2 regions of the Streptomyces sp. NBC_00483 genome follow, and region 1 is predicted to be linked to the other one. Evidence: predicted binding sites of a transcription regulator. Region 1 holds the regulator's gene; the other holds the start of a gene.
What was found. Region 1 encodes HspR, which represses chaperone genes until heat shock. Its sites were predicted from a motif close to TTGAGNNNNNNNNNCTCAA; they were not measured.
Positions count from the first base shown of each region.

Region 2: lon (endopeptidase La) is a predicted target of HspR. The motif match lies at 2,213-2,231, and genes of this name have one in related genera.

Region 1 covers NZ_CP107880.1:4,873,540-4,877,951, forward strand. Annotated here, with positions in the region: gene OHA73_RS21705 (sugar ABC transporter substrate-binding protein) at 1-666, opposite strand, end outside; gene OHA73_RS21710 (GNAT family N-acetyltransferase) at 890-1,411, opposite strand; gene OHA73_RS21715 (heat shock protein transcriptional repressor HspR) at 1,483-1,944, opposite strand; gene dnaJ (molecular chaperone DnaJ) at 1,950-3,137, opposite strand; gene grpE (nucleotide exchange factor GrpE) at 3,186-3,860, opposite strand; gene dnaK (molecular chaperone DnaK) at 3,857-4,412, opposite strand, start outside.
Region 2 covers NZ_CP107880.1:6,334,986-6,339,397, reverse strand. Annotated here, with positions in the region: gene lon (endopeptidase La) at 1-2,190, opposite strand, end outside; gene OHA73_RS28560 (GNAT family N-acetyltransferase) at 2,363-3,022, shown strand; gene OHA73_RS28555 (spermidine synthase) at 3,131-3,850, shown strand; gene OHA73_RS28550 (response regulator transcription factor) at 3,945-4,412, shown strand, end outside.

The DNA.
Region 1 (4,412 bases):
GGCCTTGGCGTTGGACGGCTTCCAGCCCGCGGTGTCGTACGACTTCGCGACGGTCACGGCGTTGCCGAGTTCCACGCGGGCGGCGGCCTTGAACTGCGCGGCGTTGGGGTCGCTGGGCGAGCCGTTGATCATCACGACCTTGTCGCGCTTGGTGGCCTTGGTCCCGCCGAGTGCGGAGATCAGCGCCTTGCCCTGGGTCTGTCCGACGAGCTCGTTGTCGAAGCCGACGTAGGCGTCCACGGGCCCCTCCGCGAGCCGGTCGTACGCGATGACGTGGATGCCCGCGTCCTTCGCCTTGCGCACGGCCGGGGCGATGTCCTTGGCGTCCACGGCGTCGACGACGATCGTGTCGACCTTCGCGGCGATCATCTCCTGCAGCTGCTTGCGCTGGAGGGCCGCGTTCTGCTTGGCATTGGCGTAGACCAGCTCCCCCTTGCCGGACGTCAGCTTCGCCACCTGACGCTCGAATATGGGGTGGTCGAACTTCTCGTAGCGAGCGGTCTCCTTCTCCGGAAGCAGCAGACCGATCTTGACATCGTTGCCCTTGGTGGTGGACGCGCTGGGCCCGCTGTCGCCGCCCGGCAGCACGCCGCCGCAGGCCGAGAGCGAGGCGACCAGGACGGATGCGGCGCCGGCCATGGCGGCGCAACGCATACGCGTGTTCATGTGCGGATACCTCCCTGACGTGGCCGCGACGGTGCGGCCGAGGTGGCTCGAAGCCAACTCGCCCGCCCACTGACCGTCAAGAGGTGAAGCCACACCGCAACGAAAACGGGTCCATTACTTCTTCACATGAAGCCGAAGACGGCGAATACCGGACACCTTCGCAAGGTGTTCAAGACCTTCACAGGAAACTCAAAGGCGACTCTCGAATCTCAGGCCTCGAGTCTCAGCCCTCGAACTCCGTCAGGTCGATCGCGTACAGCATGCAGCCCTCCACCCGGCCGGGCAGCGGCGCCATCCCCAGCTTGTGGAGAACCTTCTCCGAGGAGGTGTCGCCCTCCGCGGTGACCGCGACGACCCGGTCGATGCCCCGGTCCTGAAGCGCGAACTCCAGCGTCGCCTGCGCCGCCTCCGAGGCGTACCCCTGGCCCCAGAACTGTCGCGCGAGCCGCCACTGGATGCCGATCTGGCCCGCCACCTGCTCCGGGGCGTCCGGCACGTACAGGCCGACGGCGCCCGCCAGCTCGCCGGGGCCGAGGAGTTCCACGGCGAAGACCCCGAAGCCCTCGTCGTCCCACTCCTCCTCCCAGCGCTCGATGTCCTCGGCGGTCTCGTCGAGGGAGCGGAGGGAGCCGTCGCCGACACGGCTCATCACGGCAGGGTCGGCCTGGATCTCGGCGAGCGGGGCGAGGTCGTCGTCCGGCTGCCAGCGGCGCAGGAGGAGGCGGGGGGTGCGGATCTCGGTCATGGCTCCATCCTGCGGCATACGAAAGGGCCCCGGTGACAACGCCTCCGGGGCCCTTCACGCATGAGTGCGGACTACTGCTCGGACGACCGCTTCGGCCGCCACACCACCAGCGCGCTCGTCTGCTGGACCTCCTGGTACGGGACCAGGTCCCGCCGGTAGGAGGCGTGCACCGCCGCCTCGCGCTGCTGGATCGCGGAGGCCGCGCTCTCCACTGCCGAGGAGAGCTCGGCCACGCGGGACTGCAGCGCGGCGACCTGGTTCTCCAGCTCGATGATGCGCTTGATGCCGGCCAGGTTGATGCCCTCTGCCTGCGACAACTGCTGCACCGCACGGAGCAGTTCGATGTCGCGGGCCGAGTAGCGCCGGCCGCGCCCGGCCGTGCGGTCGGGCGAGACCAGGCCGAGGCGGTCGTACTGGCGCAGGGTCTGTGGATGCAGGCCGGACAGCTGTGCCGCCACCGAAATGACGTACACCGGCGTTTCGTCGGTCAGTTCGTACGGGTTGTGGCGCCGACGGCCGGGCTGCCCGTCCATCACATTCACGCTCCCTTCGCGGCCTTGAACAGTTCTGCCCGCACGTCGGTGTCCTCAGTCGCCTTGCGGTACGACTCGAGGGCGCTGCGGGCGTCCTCCGAAAGGTCCTTGGGGACGGCCACCTCGACCGTCACCAGCAGATCCCCGCGCGTGCCGTCCTTGCGGACGGCGCCCTTGCCGCGGGCCCGCATCGTCCGCCCGTTCGGCGTGCCCGGGGGCAGCTTCAGGGTGACCGGCGGGCCGCCGAGCGTGGGCACCTTGACCTCGGCGCCGAGCGTCGCCTCGGTGAACGTCACCGGGACGGTGACGGTGAGGTTGTCGCCCTTGCGGCCGAAGACCGGGTGCGCGTCGACGTGCACGACGACGTACAGATCGCCCCCGGGGCCGCCCCGTTCACCGGGAGCGCCCTTGCCGCGGAGCCGGATGCGCTGGCCGTCCGAGACCCCCGCGGGGATCCTGACCTGCATGGTGCGGGAGGACTTGGCCCGCCCACTGCCCTTGCAGGCATCGCACGGCGTCTCGGCGATCAGGCCGCGGCCCTTGCAGTCCACGCACGGGTCGGTGAGGGAGAAGCCGCCACCGCCGCCCCGCGAGACCTGTCCGGTGCCGACGCAGGTCGGGCACACGCGCGGTGTGCCGTTCGCGTCGCCGGTGCCGGAGCACGCCTTGCAGGGAGCCTGGGACGACATGCGCAGCGGGACCGTGGCCCCGTCCACCGCCTCGGTGAAGCTCAGCGTCACCTCGGACTCGATGTCCTGGCCACGGCGCGGCTGAGTACGGGTACCCGTACCCGCGCCGCCCCGGTTGAACAGGCCACCGAACACATCGCCGATGCCGCCGCCGAAGCCGCCCGGACCGCCCTGGCCCTGGGCGCCGCCTCCGAAGAGGTCGCCCAGGTCGAAGTTGAACGAGCCGCCCGCCCCCGCACCGCCGGGTCCCGGACGGAACCCGCCGCTGCCGAACAGGGCGCGCGCCTCGTCGTACTCCTTGCGCTTCTTGGGGTCACCGAGGATGTCGTTCGCCTCGGAGATCTCCTTGAAGCGCTCCTCCGCCTTGTCGTTGCCCTTGTTGGCGTCGGGGTGGTTCTCGCGGGCGAGCTTGCGGTACGCCTTCTTGATCTCGGCGTCGGTGGCGTCCTTCGGGACGCCGAGGACCTTGTAGTAGTCCTTCTCGATGAAGTCCTTGGTGCTCATCGGCCTCGACGTCCCTCCTCACTCACATCAATCAGTACGCGTACGACGTCAGCCCTCTTCCGGGCCACCGTTGTCCTTCTCGTCGCCCTTGGTCTCGGCCGACTCGGCAGCGTCCTCGGACTTGCCCTGCGCACCCGGCTGCGGCTCGGCCACGGCCACCCGCGCGGGGCGGATGGTGCGCTCGCCGATCCGGTAACCCGGCTGCAGGATCGCCACGCAGGTCGTCTCGGTGACGTCCGGCGCGTAGGAGTGCATCAGGGCCTCGTGCACGGTCGGGTCGAAGGGCTCGCCCTCCTTGCCGAACTGCTGAAGGCCCATCTTCGCGGCGACCGTCTCCGTGGATTCGGCCACCGACTTGAAGCCGCCGACGAGCTCGCCGTGCTCACGGGCACGGCCGATGTCGTCGAGAACGGGAAGCAGCTCGGTCAGGAGGTTCGCGACGGCGATCTCCTTGACCGTGACGCGGTCCCGCTCCACACGGCGCCGGTAGTTCTGGTACTCGGCCTGCAGGCGCTGGAGGTCCGCGGTGCGCTCGTTGAGCGCGGTACGCACCTGGTCCAGCTGTGCCGTCAGGGCAACATCCTGAGCAGAAGCTGAGTCCCCGGCCGGGGCCGCCCCCTCCGTGTCGGAGGGAGCGGCCTGCGGCTCGGCGTCGTCGGGGGTGGCGCCGGAGGGGACGTCAGGCTTCTCGTTCTCCTCGAAGCCCGGGGTCTCCTCCGTCACGCGGCACCGTCCTTGCGGTCCTTGTCCTCGTCGACGATCTCGGCGTCGACGACGTCGTCGTCGGCCTTGGCGTCACCCTGAGGAGCGTCACCCTGCGGGGCGTCACCGGCGGCCTGCGCGCCCTGGGCGTCGGCGTACATGGCCTGGCCCAGCTTCTGCGAGACGGCGGCGACCTTCTCGGTGGCGGTGCGGATCTCGGCCGAGTCCTCGCCCTTGAGCTTTTCCTTCAGCTCGGTGAGGGCTTCCTCGACCTCGGTCTTGACCTCGCCGGGGACCTTCTCCTCGTTGTCCTTGAGGAACTTCTCCGTCTGGTAGACGAGCTGCTCGCCCTGGTTGCGGGACTCGGCGGCCTCGCGGCGGGCGTGGTCCTCGTCCGCGTACTTCTCGGCCTCTTCGCGCATCCGGTTGACCTCGTCCTTCGGCAGCGAGGAGCCACCGGTGACGGTCATCTTCTGCTCCTTGCCCGTGCCGAGGTCCTTGGCCGTGACGTGCATGATGCCGTTGGCGTCGATGTCGAAGGCGACCTCGACCTGCGGGACACCACGCGGGGCC
Region 2 (4,412 bases), 1.5 Mb from region 1:
GCGCCCGGTCAGGGACACCTCACCGGTCATCGCCACATCCGTACGGACAAGGCGGCCGCTCAGCAGCGACGCGAGCGCCGTCGTCATCGTGACGCCCGCGCTCGGCCCGTCCTTCGGGACCGCGCCCGCCGGGAAGTGGATGTGCGCGCCGCGCTCCTTCAGGTCGGTGACGGGCAGCTCCAGTTCGGCGCCGTGCGAGCGCAGGAAGGAGAGCGCGATCTGCGCCGACTCCTTCATGACGTCGCCCAGCTGACCGGTGAGCGTGAGCCCCGCCGCACCCGTCTCCGGGTCGGCGAGCGACGCCTCCACGAAGAGCACGTCACCACCGGCCCCGGTGACCGCGAGCCCGGTCGCCACGCCCGGCACGGACGTGCGCCGCTCGGCCGGGTCCTGCGCCGACTCCGGCACGTGGTGCGGTCGCCCGATCAGCGAACGCAGATCACCCTCGCCGACGGTGAACGGCAGCTCCCGCTCGCCCAGTTCGTGCTGCGCGGCGACCTTGCGCAGCACCCGCGTCACGGACCGCTCCAGGTTGCGTACGCCGGCCTCACGCGTGTACTCGCCGGCCAGCTTGCGCAGCGCGTCGTCGCCGATGGTGACCTCGTCGGCCGCGAGACCCGCGCGGTCCAGCTGGCGCGGGACCAGGTGGTCGCGGGCGATGACGATCTTCTCGTCCTCGGTGTAGCCGTCGAGACGCACGAGTTCCATACGGTCGAGGAGGGCCTCCGGGATGGCCTCCAGAACGTTCGCGGTGGCGAGGAACACCACATCACTCAGGTCCAGTTCGACCTCCAGGTAGTGGTCCCTGAAGGTGTGGTTCTGGGCCGGGTCGAGGACTTCGAGCAGGGCCGCGGCCGGGTCGCCGCGGAAGTCGGAGCCCACCTTGTCGACCTCGTCGAGGAGGACCACCGGGTTCATCGACCCGGCCTCCTTGATGGCGCGCACGATGCGGCCCGGCAGGGCACCCACGTACGTACGCCGGTGGCCCCGGATCTCCGCCTCGTCCCGTACGCCGCCGAGCGCGACGCGGACGAACTTACGGCCCATCGAGTGCGCGACGGACTCGCCGAGCGAGGTCTTGCCGACGCCGGGCGGGCCGACGAGCGCGAGCACGGCGCCCCCGCGACGGCCGCCGACCACGCCGAGGCCGCGGTCCGCGCGGCGCTTGCGCACGGCCAGGTATTCGGTGATCCGCTCCTTCACGTCGTCCAGGCCCGCGTGCTCGGCGTCGAGGACGGCGCGGGCGCCCTGGATGTCGTACTCGTCCTCGGTCCGCTCGTTCCACGGCAGTTCGAGGACGGTGTCGAGCCAGGTCCGGATCCACGACCCCTCGGGCGACTGATCGCTCGCCCGCTCCAGCTTCTCGACCTCCTTGAGGGCGGCCTCGCGGACCTTCTCCGGGAGGTCGGCGGCCTCGACGCGGGTGCGGTAGTCGTCGGACTCCTCGCCCTCCGACTCCCCGTTCAGGTCGCGCAGCTCCTTGCGCACGGCGTCGAGCTGGCGCCGCAGCAGGAACTCGCGCTGCTGCTTGTCGACGCCTTCCTGTACGTCCTTGGCGATGGACTCGGCGACGTCCTGCTCGGCGAGGTGGTCGCGCAGGTGGCCGGTGGCGAGCTTCAGCCGCTCCACCGGGTCGGCGGCCTCGAGCAGCTCGACCTTCTGGGCGGTGGTGAGGAACGGCGAGTAGCCGGAGTTGTCGGCGAGTGCGGAGACGTCGTCGATGGCCTGGACGCGGTCCACGACCTGCCAGGCGCCGCGCTTCTTCAGCCAGTTCGTGGCGAGCGCCTTGTACTCCTTGACGAGTTCGGTGACGGCACCCGGCAGCGGGTCCGGCACTTCCTCCTCGATGGTCAGGCCCTCCACCCACAGGGCGGCGCCGGGACCGGTCGTGCCGGCGCCGATGCGTACGCGGCCGACGCCGCGGATCAGCGCGCCGGGGTCGCCGTCGGCGAGGCGGCCGACCTGCTCGACGGTGCCGAGCACGCCGGTGTTCGCGTACGTCCCGTCGATACGTGGAACAAGCAGCACCTTCGGCTTGCTGGGTCCAGTACGCGCGGCGGCCTGCGCGGCCTCCACCGCGGCCCGTACGTCGGTGTCGCTGAGGTCCAGGGGCACCACCATTCCGGGCAGCACGACCTCGTCGTCGAGCGGCAGCACGGGCAGGGTGAGCGGTGTGGACGTCGAAGCCATGATCTCCCCTTTGGCAGTCAAGTTGAGTTACATGGACTCAATGCCCGGGAGCCTTCAGATGTTCCGCCCCACCCGTTCGCTGTCAGCGATCACGCCTTCCGACCCTGGCGGCATGGCATATGTAATACCTACTGGGCCAACGCGGGTCTTACGCCGAAGGGTGCGTGCGGACATGACGACAGTGACGGGCGAGGAACTCGTACGGAACTGGATCGACGGCTGGATCGCCTCGCGCGGCGCCGCTCCCCCACTCGTCGAGCCCTGGGGTTACACGATTCATGTGGGCCTGCCGGAGCACGTGAGCCGGCACGTCATCGGCGCCACGAACGACGCCGTGCGCGAGGAGGTCGTGCGCAAGGTCGCCGAGTCCACGCGCGGCCGCGGCACGCACCTCAAGGTCTTCGCGGACCCGGAACGGGTACTGCCGTGGCTCGGCCCTGAATGGGAGCCATACGGGTCGGACGACTTCCTGATGTCGACGGAACTGACCCCGGCCACCGCGCCCCCGGCCCCCACCGGCTACATCCGGCACATCTGGACCCGCGCCGGCGTCACCCGGGTCCTGCTCACCGACACCACGGGCACGTTCGCGGCGCGCGGCCAGATCGCCCCGACCGGCGCGAGCGCGGTCGTCGACCAGATCGAAACCTCGGAACACCACCGCCGCAAGGGCCTCGGCCGCGTGGTCATGGCCACGCTCCAGTCAGTGGCCCACACCCAGGGCGCAACCCGTGCGGTCCTGGCGTGCACCCCGGAGGGCCGGTTCCTCTACGAGTCGGTGGGCTGGCACATCGAGGCGCCCCTGACGAACGCGAAGTACGCGGGCACATAAAGCAGTTGTGGCACTGCGTGGCCTGGTTCGGTTCACCCTCTGTGACGAGCGCCATGTGAGACGTGGGCCACAGAAAATGCCCGCGGGTCACCCACCTCGTCGGCCACAATGGCGGCCATGACGACCCTGCACCACCCCGGTCCACCCGTCGTCCTCGATCGCCGCGAAGGCCCCTTCGGCGAGGTGGTCCTGCGCCGTCACGGCGACCTGCTCCAGATCATCGCCAACGGCACGTTCCTGATGGACACCTCCGACGGCCGCTCCGAGCGGCGTCTCATCGACTCGGCGCTCGCGGCCCTCGACGGCCGCGCCGACCGCACCGGCCGCACCGGCCGCAAGAAGCCGCGTGTCCTCATCGGCGGGCTCGGCGTCGGCTTCTCCCTCGCGCACGCCGCCGCCGACCCGCGCTGGGGCCGCATCACGGTCGTCGAGCGGGAGCCCGCGATCATCGACTGGCACCGGCAAGGCCCGTTGCGCGAGCTGTCCGCAGAGGCCCTCGCCGACCCTCGTACCGACATCGTCGAGGCCGACCTCGTACGGCACCTGCACACGGCGACGGACACCTACGACGCGCTCTGCCTCGACATCGACAACGGTCCGGACTGGACCGTCACCGAGGACAACGACACCCTTTACGGACCCTCAGGCCTCGCCGCCTGCAAGGACCGACTCGACCCGGGCGGGGTTCTCGCCGTATGGTCCGCACAGCCGTCAGCAAATTTCGAAGAAACCTTGCGGAATGCCGGTTTCCAGGCGGTGCGCACCGAAGAGATCCCGGTTGTCCGGGGCGTCCCTGACGTGGTGCACCTCGCCCTGAGGCCCACGTAGCCGACCGGCGGTAACTCCCCGTACGCTGACGTCCGAAACCCAGATCATTCAAGCGTCAAGCGCGTCACGACGGCGCGCATTCAGGGGCGGGGCGATGGAGCAGACACACACCTCCCACAACACCACCACGACGACCCAGGGAGCCCAACGACGGGTCCTGGTCGTCGAGGATGATCCGACGATCGTCGACGCCATCGCCGCCCGACTGCGCGCCGAGGGATTCCTCGTGCAAACCGCGCAGGACGGCCCGGCGGCGGTGGACACGGCCGAGGCCTGGCAGCCCGACCTGCTGATCCTCGACATCATGCTGCCCGGCTTCGACGGCCTCGAGGTCTGCCGCCGCGTGCAGGCCCAGCGGCCGGTGCCGGTCATGATGCTGACCGCGCGCGACGACGAGACGGACATGCTGGTGGGGCTCGGCGTCGGCGCCGACGACTACATGACCAAGCCGTTCTCCATGCGGGAACTCGCGGCGCGCGTGCACGTGCTGCTGCGCCGGGTCGAGCGGGCCGCGCTGGCCGCCACGACACCGCGCAGCGGCATACTGCGGCTCGGCGAGCTG